Regions from separate parts of the Mesorhizobium sp. P5_C1 genome, predicted to be linked through region 2. Evidence: riboswitches for the same ligand, from Rfam matches in the RefSeq annotation. Region 2 holds a riboswitch; the other holds the start of a gene.
What was found. A riboswitch is a leader RNA that binds a small molecule or an ion and turns the genes downstream of it on or off. The one in region 2 is predicted to bind S-adenosylmethionine.
Positions count from the first base shown of each region.

Region 1: linked by a shared signal. The riboswitch ahead of ACXJ7R_RS12235 (O-succinylhomoserine sulfhydrylase) and the one ahead of metX (homoserine O-acetyltransferase MetX) in region 2 are both predicted to bind S-adenosylmethionine.

Region 1 covers NZ_JBFULQ010000117.1:4,784-10,360, reverse strand. The annotation lists gene araD1 (AraD1 family protein) at 1-177, shown strand, start outside; gene ACXJ7R_RS12245 (ABC transporter substrate-binding protein) at 222-995, opposite strand; gene ACXJ7R_RS12240 (2'-deoxycytidine 5'-triphosphate deaminase) at 1,095-2,189, opposite strand; SAM riboswitch at 2,345-2,422, shown strand; gene ACXJ7R_RS12235 (O-succinylhomoserine sulfhydrylase) at 2,480-3,670, shown strand; gene ACXJ7R_RS12230 (ceramide glucosyltransferase) at 3,685-4,836, opposite strand; gene apaG (Co2+/Mg2+ efflux protein ApaG) at 5,060-5,452, shown strand; gene ACXJ7R_RS12220 (Hsp33 family molecular chaperone) at 5,495-5,577, opposite strand, start outside.
Region 2 covers NZ_JBFULQ010000245.1:1,284-7,718, reverse strand. The annotation lists gene ACXJ7R_RS18955 (DUF2125 domain-containing protein) at 1-603, shown strand, start outside; gene ACXJ7R_RS18950 (sugar kinase) at 611-1,537, shown strand; gene ACXJ7R_RS18945 (prephenate/arogenate dehydrogenase family protein) at 1,547-2,482, opposite strand; gene hisC (histidinol-phosphate transaminase) at 2,489-3,598, opposite strand; SAM riboswitch at 3,736-3,813, shown strand; gene metX (homoserine O-acetyltransferase MetX) at 3,924-5,093, shown strand; gene metW (methionine biosynthesis protein MetW) at 5,090-5,704, shown strand; gene ACXJ7R_RS18925 (DUF1330 domain-containing protein) at 5,727-6,053, opposite strand; gene ACXJ7R_RS18920 (glycosyltransferase family 2 protein) at 6,419-6,435, shown strand, end outside.

The DNA.
Region 1 (5,577 bases), on a different contig from region 2:
CGCCAGCCAGGCGACGTGCATGTGCACATGTTTGGAACGGCGACGCTGTCCTTTGCCGACGGCATCAAGACCGAGGCTGGCGATGTGTTCGAAATCGAGGCCAAGGATTTTGGCCTGCCGCTGCGCAACCCACTCGAGATCGAGCAGCCGGTGAAGGTGGCGGTGAAGGCGCTTTGACAGCACGACCTCCCCTACGAGTGGGGAGGTCGGCCGTTCGAAGCTCAATAAATATCGAAGTCGAAGTACTTGGCCTGGATCTTCTTGTAGGTCCCGTCGGCAACGATGGCGTCTATTGCCGCATTGAGCTTGTCGCGTAGCGCGGTGTCTTCCAGGCGAACGGCAATGCCGGCCTGGGTCTCCGTGCCCTTGACGTCACCGACCAGCTTGCAGCAGCCGTCGCTTGCCTTCTTCAACCAGTCCACCAGCACGAATTTGTCAGAGATGACGGCATCGAGACGGCCGTTCGTCAGATCGGTGATCGCCTCTTCCTGGGTCGGGTAGAGTTTCGCCTCCGCGCCAGCCTTGCCATAGACATTCTGGGCATAGTCGGCCTGCGTGGTCGAGGCCTGGGCGCCGACCGTCTTGCCGGCAAGGGCCGCCGGTTCGGTCGAGGTGAGTTCGGTATCCTTCGGCGCCACCAGCGCGAGTGGCGTCGTATAGTATTTGTTGGTGAAGGAGACCTGCTTCTTGCGTTCCTCGGTGATGCTCATCGAGGCGATGATGGCATCGAATTTCTTGGCCTGCAGGGCGGGGATGATGCCGTCCCAGTCCTGGGTGACGATCTCGCACTCGACCTTCATCTGCGCACACAGCGCATTGGCGATGTCGATATCGAAGCCGACGACCTTGCCGTCCGGGGTGATGGTGTTGAACGGCGGATAGGCACCCTCGGTGCCGATCTTCAGTTTCTCAGCAGCCTGCGCCGACAGAGAGCCGGCCGCCATCAGCAACACGGCAGCACCTGCTGCCGATATGATCCATTTTGAAATCCGCATTTTCTTGGTTCCCTTGAACGCCGCCAGCTTGGCGACCAGAAAGCCAGCCAAGCATGACGAGCCATCGCAGGCAAGTGTATTGCCCGACGGGAATTGGGTTCAGCGCGCTGGGCGGAAATGCTTGGACAGCTTCAGGCCTTGCGCCTGGTAGTTGGAGCCGAGATCGGTGCCGTAGAGTGCCTGCGGCCGCTTCAGCATATGCTCGTAGACCAGCCGGCCGACGATCTGGCCATGGTCGAGGATGAACGGCACTTCGTGGCTGCGCACTTCGAGCACTGCGCGACTGCCGGTGCCGCCGGACGCCGAATGGCCGAAACCCGGATCGAAGAAGCCGGCATAGTGGACGCGGAACTCGCCGACCAGCGGATCGAACGGCGTCATCTCGGCGGCGTAGAGCGGCGGCACATGCACCGCTTCCTGGCTGACGAGGATGTAGAATTCATCGGGATCGAGCACCAGTTCGCCGGCGCCGCTCTTGTGGATCGGCTCCCAGAAATCGACGACCTCTTGTGCCGCGCGCTTGTCGACATCGACGAGACCGGTGTGATGCTTGCCGCGATAGCCGACCAGGCCGTTCTGATCGCCGTTAAGATCGATCGACAGCGCGATGCCGCCGCCGGAAATGTTCGGCGGCTCGGTTGCGACCAGCATCTCGGCGCGATGCAGGTCATGCAGCTCGGCTTCCGAGAGCAGTGCATTGCCGGTGCGGAAACGGATCTGGGACAGACGCGAACCGGTGCGCACGACGATCGGAAAGGTGCGCGGGCTGACCTCGAGATAGAGCGGGCCGTGATAGCCGGCGGCGATCTTGTCGAACTCGTGTCCGCGATCGGTCATGACGCGGGTGAAGATGTCGAGCCGCCCGGTGGAACTCTTCGGATTGGCCGAGGCCGAAATGTCCGCCGGCAATGCCAGGCTTTCAAGCAAGGGCACGATATACACGCAGCCGGTCTCCAGCACCGCCCCCTCTGCAAGATTGATCTCGTGCAGCTGCAACCGGTCGAGCTTTTCCGAAACCTTGTGGTTGGGACCCGGCAGGAACGAGGCCCGCACCCGCCAGGCCTTGTCGCCGAGGCGCAGATCCAGGCTCGCCGGCTGGATCTGATCGGCATCGAACGCGCGCGCCGACTTCAGCGCGCCGGACCGGAACAGCGCCGAAATGTCCTGATCGGGAAGAATGCCTGTCTGCCGCAAGGCTCCACTCCTAGGCCAGGCGATTCTTGGGGCCAGGCGATTTTCTGTTCGCAGGTTCTTGCCGCAAAACCGTGGAACACTGMTGCGGAACCTGCTTGGTACAAACCTCTTAATCAAGCCGGCAATTGACGCAAGCGTGGCGCGGGTCTAAAGGGTCGTTATCCCGTGGTGATTTGGCCGGTCGGCTTGCAGCCACGTTAAACAAGTCGCTAAAGGACCGTCGGGCCGCAAGGCCGTATGGACCGGTTGCGACTTTCGCGGCCGGTTTTTTTGTGTCTGGAACAAAAGCGATGAGCACCAAGAAGCGTAACTGGAAGCCTCAAACGACACTCGTGCATAGCGGAACCCTGCGTTCCGGTTTCGGCGAAACCTCCGAGGCGATGTACCTCACCCAGGGCTATGTCTACGAAACTGCGCAGGCCGCCGAAGCCCGCTTCAAGGGCGAGGAGCCGGGGTTCATCTACTCGCGCTACGCCAACCCGACCGTCGACATGTTCGAAAAACGCATGTGCGCGCTCGAAGGCGCCGAGGACGCGCGCGCCACCGCATCCGGCATGGCCGCGGTGACGGCCTCGCTGTTGTGCAGCGCCAGGGCCGGCGATCATATCGTGGCAGCACGCGCGCTGTTCGGCTCCTGCCGCTGGGTGGTCGAGACGCTGGCGCCGAAATATGGCATCGAGGCGACGCTGGTCGACGGCACCGACATCGCCAACTGGGAAAAGGCGGTCAAGCCGAACACCAAGCTGTTCTTCCTGGAAAGCCCGACCAACCCGACGCTGGAAGTGGTCGACATCGCCGCGGTTGCCGCGCTTGCCAATTCGATCGGTGCGCGGCTGATCGTCGACAATGTCTTTGCCACACCCCTGCAGCAGAAGCCGCTGCAGCTCGGTGCGCACATCGTCGTCTACTCGGCGACCAAGCATATTGACGGCCAGGGCCGCTGTCTCGGCGGCGTCATCCTGTCGGACAAGAAGTGGATCGACGAGAACCTGCACGACTATTTCCGCCACACCGGCCCCAGCCTGTCGCCGTTCAATGCCTGGACGCTGCTGAAAGGGCTGGAGACGCTGCCGGTGCGCGTGCGCCAGCAGACGGAAAGCGCCAGCAGGATCGCGGATTTCCTGGCCGAGCGGCCCGAAATCGTCCGCGTCATCTATCCCGGCCGCGCCGACCACCCGCAGGCGGCCATCGTCAAGAAGCAGATGTCGGGCGGCTCGACGCTGATCTGCCTGGACGTCAAGGGAGGCAAGCAGGCGGCCTTCGCCTTGCAGAACGCGCTCGACATCGTACTGATCTCCAACAATCTCGGCGATGCCAAGAGCCTGATCACCCATCCGGCRACGACGACGCACAAGAATCTGAGCGACGAAGCGCGTGCCGAACTCGGCATCGGGCCGGGCACGCTCAGGCTGTCGGTCGGCCTGGAGGATACCGACGATCTTCTGGAAGACATCGAACAGGCGCTGAAGTCGGCCAAGTAAAAGGCCTTTGGCCATCAGGCGCCGGACGGCGTCTCTTCCAACTCGGCCGCCTTGGTGCCGATGGTCATCGCGTTGCCGCGCCAGTCGACGGCGCCACCCAGCCAGCCGCGCGCCCACATCGCCGGCAGGATCAGGTCGCGCATCATGATCGCCGCGACCATGCGCGACGACAGGTACCAGCCTTTGGACCAGGCCAGGGCGCATTCAGGAAGGTAGAAGGCCGCCAGCACGGCAATGGCGGTTGCCCAGAGGCTGACGCCCGCGCTTGCCGCCGCCAACAGCGCGAGTGCCAGCGGCACCACTGCCCCGGTCAGGATTTCGGGTGCGAAAAACCATGGGAAAGTGACGCGGCGCAGGCGCGCCCAACGGGCCTGACGCGACCAGATCTCGTCAAAGGTGCGCCGGCCGAGCGGTTGCTCGAAGGGCGCGGCGACGAGATTGACGCGCAGGCCAAGGCCATTGACCAGCTTGGTCGCGGCAGCGTCCTCGGCGATCTCGGCGGCGAGCGCACGGATGCCACCACTGGCGTCGAGCATCGGCTTGTTCCAGAGCATGCTCTTGCCCTGGGCAAAGCCGAGGCCAAGCGCCTCGCCGGCATATTGCCAGCGCGCTTGCAGCGTGTTGAGGAAAGCGCATTCGACCTCGGCCCAGAAGCCAGCGGGCCGCGAGCCTATCGGCGTCGAGCAGACAAGGCCGGTGTCGGGCCGCCATGCAGCCATCAGGTGCTGCACGTAGTCTCTCGGCATCAACACGTTGGAATCGGCCAGGACAACCCAATCGTGGCGCGCTGCCTCCCAACCCTTGACGCAATTGTTGAGTTTCGGATTGGCGCTGATGCGGTCGTCGCCGATCAGCAGCCGCGCCGGCACCTTGGGAGAACGGGCGATGGCGGCACGGATCAGCCTGACCACCGGATCGTCCGCATGGGCGACGCAAAAGACCAGTTCATAGCGAGGCCAGTCGAGCGAGAGGGCGCGCTCCAGCGTCTCCTGCGTGAACGGCTCGACGCCACGCGATGGCACGATAATCGACACCGGCAGCGGCTTGCCGGCCGGCGGCGCGATGGTGCGGTGGCGCTTCAGACGCGAAGCGGCGAGCAGGATGCTGGCGAGGTTTGAAAGGATGAGAGCGATCGAAAGCGAGGCGGCTATGAGGGTGAGTTCCATCGAGACCTGGCCACTCCAGAAAAGACGGCCCGCGTGATGGCCGTTTTCAACAGTTCGACAGAGCGCCGAGTCGCCCGCTTCGTGCACACCACCATTGTCATGTGTCACTTAAATGACATTCTTTGTCGGCACCTGCCTTTCAGGCCGGGCGCGACAAGACGCGCACGTTGACCTGCTCGCCCGGAGCGAGGACAGTTCGACTTGGATTGTTTTGGAGCCGCTTATGTACCGCGCCGTGACGCGCAACATCGAAGTGCAGGTCAGGCCGTTCTATCTGGAGGACCGTTCGGACCCGTCGGAGAACCGCTATGTCTGGGGCTATCAGATAACGATCGACAACCAGTCGGATGAGTTCGTGCAGCTGTTGTCGCGCTATTGGCACATCACCGACGGCACCGGACGGGTCGAGGAGGTGCGCGGTGCCGGCGTCGTCGGCGACCAGCCCGAACTCAATCCCGGCGACAGCTATCAATACACGTCCGGTTGCCCGCTTTCGACACCGTCCGGCATCATGGTCGGGCACTACACGATGCGCAACAAGCGGGGCGAGACGTTCGACATCGCCATCCCCGCCTTCTCGCTGGATCTGCCGGGGACGCGAAGGACGGTGAATTAGCTTCGCCTCACCGGCCGCCAAGCAGCCGGTGAGGCTCGTTCTCTACTGGGCCGCCGCAAATTCCGCCGGATCGAAGTCATATTGCTTCGAGCAGAATTCGCAGGCGACGTGGATGCCGCCGTCTT
Region 2 (6,435 bases):
CAAGCCAACGTCAAACTGTCATGGCCGCTGCCACGGCGGATTTCGCTGCAGGCCGAGGGCCTGTCCGGCCAGACCGATCCCGCTGATGACACCGATCCGGTCGAACTGTTCAGTGCCGGCAAGGCGGACAGCCAATTGCAGCCGAAAGGTGGGGATATCAACTATCTCGGTAATTTCAGCGATCTCGAGATCGATGCCGAGGCGATCGGCGGACGGGTGCTGCCGGCGCTCGATGCCAGCGGCGACGTGACGCTGAAGAATGGCGTCGCGCTGATCGGCAGGCAAGTGAAGAGCCTGCGCGGCCAGGCGATCGAGATCCACAACCTCGACCTGTCGTCAGGCACGGCGCGCGTCACCGTTTCCGGACCGCTGTCGGTCGATGCCGATGGTCTCATCGACGCCGACCTGACGATCACGCTGAAGGATCCGAAGGCCGTGGCGGCGATCCTCGGCGGTGCCATCCCCGAGCAAAAAACGCAGATCGAGCAGGGCTTTGCTGGCCTGGCGCTGCTCGGCAACCAGCCGTCGATGCCGCTCAAGGTGGTCAAGGGCAAGGCCTCGCTCGGCTTCATTCCGCTGGGCAAGATCAAGCCGGTGGAATAGCGCATCGATGGCAAAACCCGTGAGACTGCTGAGTGTCGGCGCGCTGACGCTGGATACGATCTTGCGTGTCGAGACGCTGCCCGGCCACCAAGGCAAGTTCATCGCCTCCGACGGCGTCCAGATCGCTTCGGGCATGGCGACGAGCGCGGCCTGCGCTGCACATCGCCTGGGCGCCGATGTTTCGTTGTGGGCGAGCACGGGCGACGATTCAGTCGGCGATCAGCTGATCGCCGGGATCCAAGCAGAAGGCGTCGATTGCAGCTTCGTGCGCCGCGTCAGTGGCGCCCGCTCGGCGCTGGCCTCGATCCTGGTCGACGCGCATGGCGAGCGCATCATCGTGCCGTTCTACGACAGCCAGGCCCAGGCCGATCCCGAGGCTCTGCCGCTCGCAGACCTCTCGGCATTCGATGCCGTGCTGGCCGATGTCCGCTGGCCCGGTGCCGCAGCGCTTGCCCTGGAGGCGGCGCACGCCATCGGCCGGCCGGCGATCCTTGATGCCGATACCGCGTCGAGGGACGTGCTGGAACTGCTGCTGCCCCTGGCATCCCATATCGTGGCTTCCGAGCCGGCGGCGCGCGTACTGTGCGGCGCGGAACTGGATTCGCGCCAGGCCTGTGAGGCACTCGCCCGGCGCGGCGATGCGTTTGTCGCGGTTACCGGCGGCGCGGCTGGCACCTGGTGGTTCGATCGCGCGACGGGATCATCGCGACATGTCGCGGCGCCGAAAATCAATGCGGTCGACACGCTGGCCGCCGGCGATGTCTTTCACGGCGCCTTCGCCGTCGGACTGGCGGAAGCCATGCCGGTCGAGCAGGCCTTACGCTTTGCCAGTGCGGCCGCCGCGCTCAAATGCCTGCGCTTCGGCGGCCGGCTAGGCGCGCCGGACCGGGCCGAGACGCTGGCGATGATGAAAAGCCACTGGCCAGCAGGCTGAAGAAGCGACCTACGCCTTCGCCGGGTGCTCGACCGCCTGACGGCCGAAATCGGGGACGTCGATGTCCTGGCCGGCCTCGATGATCGAGCGGCGCACCGCACGGGTGCGGGTGAACAGATCGAACAGCTTTTCGCCGTCGCCCCAGCGGATCGCCCGCTGCAGCGACGCCAGATCTTCCGAGAACCGTGCCAGCATTTCGAGGATGGCGTCCTTGTTGTGCAGGCAGACGTCGCGCCACATGGTCGGATCCGAGGCGGCGAGACGGGTGAAATCGCGAAAACCTGAAGCCGAATATTTGATCACTTCGGATTTGGTCACCGACTGCAGATCGTCGGCGGTGCCGACGATGTTGTAGGCGATGATATGCGGCAGGTGCGAGACGATGGCCAGCGTCATGTCGTGATGCTGCGGGTCCATCGTGTCGATGTTGGCGCCGCAACGGCGCCAGAATTCCGACAGCCTCTCCAGTGCATCCGGGTCGGTGTCGGGCAGCGGGGTGAAGATGCACCAGCGATTGTCGAACAGGTCGGCGAAACCGGCATCTGGGCCGGATTTTTCCGTGCCCGCCAGTGGGTGGCCGGGAATGAAATGCACGCCATCGGGCACATAGGGCTGCATCTGCGCAATCACCGATGCCTTGGTCGAGCCGACATCGGTGAGGATCGCACCCTGCTTCAGCGCCGGCGCGATTTCCTCGGCCACAGCGCCGGACGAGCCGACCGGCACCGAGACGATGACCAGATCAGCATCGCGGACCGCTTCCTTCGCATCGCTGGAGTAGGAGGAGCCGAGCCCAAGCTCTTGCGCCCGCGCCAATGTCGCGGCACTGCGGGTCGAGATGGCGACGTGACGGGCGAGGCCCTCGCGACGGATGACGCGGGCCAGTGACGAGCCGATCAGGCCGATGCCGACCAGCGCGATCTTTTCAAACATCGGTGATGTCATGGTGTTCTAGCTTTTCAGGAATGTCGTGAGAGCGGCGACCACGCCGCGATTGGCCTCTTCGGTGCCGACGGTCATGCGCAGCGCGTTGGGAAAGCCGTAGCCGGAAACGCGCCGCAGAATATAGCCGCGCGCCGTCAGATAATCGTCCGCCGCGGCGGCCGAATGGTTCTGGTCGTCGGGAAAATGGATCAGGATGAAATTGCCGACGCTTGGCGTCACCCGCAGCCCAAGCTTGCCGAACTCCTCGCTCAACCATGTAAGCCACGTTTCGTTGTGCATCACGCTGCGTTGGACGTGGTCGCGGTCACGGATCGCGGCGATGCCGGCCTCGATCGCCGTCGCATTGACGTTGAAGGGGCCACGCACACGGTTGATGGCATCGACGATGTGCATCGGTGCGTACATCCAGCCGATCCGAGCCCCGCCGAGGCCGATCTTGGAGAAGGTGCGGGTCATCACCACGTTCTCGGCCCCGCCGACCAGTTCGATGCCGGCTTCATAGTCGTTGCGGCGAACATATTCGGCGTAAGCCGCGTCGAGCACCAGAAGCACATTTCCGGGCAAGCCGGCATGCAGGCGGCGCACTTCCTGGAACGGCACATAGGTGCCGGTCGGGTTGTTGGGATTGGCAAGGAATACGATTTTCGTGCGCGGCGTGACGGCGGCCAGCATCGCATCGATGTCGGCACGCTCATCGGTCTCCTTGACCGCGACCGGAGTTGCGCCGGCCGACTGGATGTAGATTTTGTAGACCATGAAGGCGTGTTCGGTGAAAATCGCCTCGTCGCCGGGAGCGAGATAGGTTTGCGCCAGAAGGCCGAGAATTTCGTCGGAGCCGTTGGAACAGATGATGTTCTGCGCGTTGAGACCATGCACCTCGGCGATCGCCTCACGCAGCCGCCTGGCGGTGCCATCGGGATAGACGTCGAGCTTCGCAGCAATCTCCCGCGCGGCCTCGATCGCCTTCGGCGACGGACCCAGCGGATTCTCGTTCGACGACAGCTTGTAGACCTTGGCGACGCCGGCGGGCGCGGTGCTCTTGCCCGGCACATAGGCGTCGATGTCCATGATGCCCGCGCGCGGGGTTGGACGTGCCTTGTCCGGTGTCTGGCTCATGTCGCAAAATCCGTCGAGAACGCTTCCGTCTGGAAGCCGCAGCGGAAATACAAGCCACGGCCCGCAATGTCGAGAGGTGGCAACCTCCGGACCGCGGCTGGCCGTTGACGCGGGCGCGCCACAGTCCTAGAAGAGGTACGAAATTCCGTGGTGATTTGGCCGGTCGGCTTGCAGCCACGTTAAACAACTTGCTAAAGGGCCGTTTGCATCCTGTAACCGGCTTTGCGACTGCAATGCCGGTTTTTTGTTGTCCGCGCCGGCCGGACACCGCATCGGCCTCGAATTTCGAAAGCACCGTGCGGATTCAAAGTGTGAGATGGATGCAATGGCCGCTCTGCGCGCTGGAAAAACCAACAACGAGGCTGACCAGCCGTCGAGCCCGGTGCTGCGCTTTGGGCCCGACAAGCCGCTAAAGCTCGATGCCGGCACCCTGCTGTCGCCGTTCCAGATCGCCTACCAGACCTACGGCACGCTGAACGACGCCCGTTCCAACGCCATCCTCGTCTGCCATGCGCTGACGGGCGACCAGCATGTCGGCAGCACMAATCCGGTGACCGGCAAGCCGGGCTGGTGGGAAGTGCTGATCGGCCCCGGCAAGATCATCGATACCAACCGTTTCTTCGTCATCTGCTCCAACGTCATCGGCGGTTGTCTGGGCTCCACCGGCCCGGCCTCGACCAATCCCGCCACCGGCAAGCCCTATGGGCTCGACCTGCCGATCATCACCATTCGAGACATGGTGCGCGCCCAGCAGATGCTGATCGACCATTTCGGCATCGAAAAACTGTTTTGCGTCCTCGGTGGCTCGATGGGCGGCATGCAGGTACTGGAATGGGCGTCGAGCTATCCGGAGCGCGTCTTCTCGGCGCTGCCGATCGCCACCGGCGCGCGCCATTCCTCGCAGAACATCGCCTTCCATGAGGTCGGCCGGCAGGCCGTGATGGCGGATCCGGACTGGCATGGCGGCAAATATTTCGAGCACGGCAAGCGCCCGGAAAAGGGCTTGGCGGTGGCGCGCATGGCCGCCCATATCACCTATCTGTCGGAAGCTGCCCTGCATCGGAAGTTCGGCCGCAATCTGCAGGATCGCGAGGCGCTCACCTTCGGCTTCGACGCCGACTTCCAGATCGAGAGCTATCTGCGCCACCAGGGCATGACCTTCGTCGATCGCTTCGATGCCAATTCCTATCTCTACATGACGCGGTCGATGGATTATTTCGACCTCGCCGCCGACCATGGCGGCCGGCTGGCGGATGCGTTCGCCGGCACGAAAACCCGCTTCTGCCTGGTGTCCTTCACCTCGGATTGGCTGTTCCCGACCGAAGAGAGCCGCTCGATCGTTCATGCGCTCAACGCCGCCGGCGCGTCGGTATCCTTTGTCGAGATCGAGACCGATCGCGGCCACGACGCCTTCCTGCTCGACGAGCCGGAACTGTTTGCCGCCATCAATGGCTTCATCGGCTCCGCGGCACGGGCGCGAGGACTCGCATCATGAACGTCACCCGCAACCAGCGCGTCGACCTCGAAGTCGTCGCTAACCTCATTCCGCCACAGTCGCGCGTGCTCGACGTCGGTTCAGGCGATGGCTCGCTGCTCGAATTGCTGCAGGACACCAAGCAGGTCGACGGCCGCGGCCTTGAACTCTCGCAGCGTGGCGTCAACGAATGCGTGGCGCGCGGCTTGAGCGTCATCCAGGGCGATGCCGACAAGGATCTCGAGTTCTATCCCGACAAGGGCTTTGACTTCGTCGTCCTGTCGCAGACCCTGCAGGCCACCCGCAACCCGAAGCTGGTTCTCAAGGAACTGCTCAGGATCGGCAATCGCGCCATCGTGTCCTTCCCCAATTTCGGCCATTGGCGGGTCCGCATGTCGCTGTTCCTCAATGGCCGCATGCCGGTGACCACGGACCTGCCCTATTCCTGGTACGACACGCCCAACATCCATTTCTGCACCATCCGCGACTTCGTCAATCTGTGCGACGAGCTTGGCGCTACCGTGGAAAAAGCAACCGCGCTCGACGCCAATGGCCAGAAGATCGGCCTGTCGATGCCATGGTGGTTCTGGAACTTCTTCGGCCAGCAGGCGGTGTTCTTGCTGAAACGGTAATCCCGCCGCACCATTGTCGACTTCACGCCTGGTCAAGGACATCCGTGGCCTTATGCGGATGCTCAACGCCATCAACGAAGATCACGTCGGCTTCCGAGTTGTCGGTCCGCAACGTCAGTATCGCCTGATAGGCGGCCGAGTTGTACCATCCGCGCACGTGTTGCCTGTCGGGAAATTCGATGATGATCAGGTGGCCCTGCCAATCGTTTTCGATGACCTCGACCTCGCCGCCATGGACCAGAAAACGACCGCCGAAAGGGGCCAGCGTGGCATCGATCTTCTGCAGATATTCGACGATCTGCGGACCCATCCGGGCTTGGCGCATATGGGCAACGGCGTAAGCAGTCATGACAGTACTCCCTCTGGAACCGAAGCCGAGCAGCCGGCCTCGCGACGGCAATCTGCCCAAACACCTGCCGCGATGCGATTACGTCTGACGTAGTGGAATGCATCCAGATTATAGACGCGTCATTCATCGCAAGGGCGATTCGCAAGCATAGGGCGCGGCAATGGTGTTGCAGTTGAAGCGCTAGATAGTGGAATTCGTCGTTTCACGCGCATTGAGCAGCATCCCGGTGGGGTGACAGGTACGTCTGTTTTTTGTAGCGTCGTGGCCAATACGGGGGATATGGAAGGCCGATCCATTTGACCGTCCTGAAGATCGAAAGACCTGGCAGGAAGCGTATTTTTTACGCTGGAAATGGCTGACGCAGTATGACCCGGAAGACAGA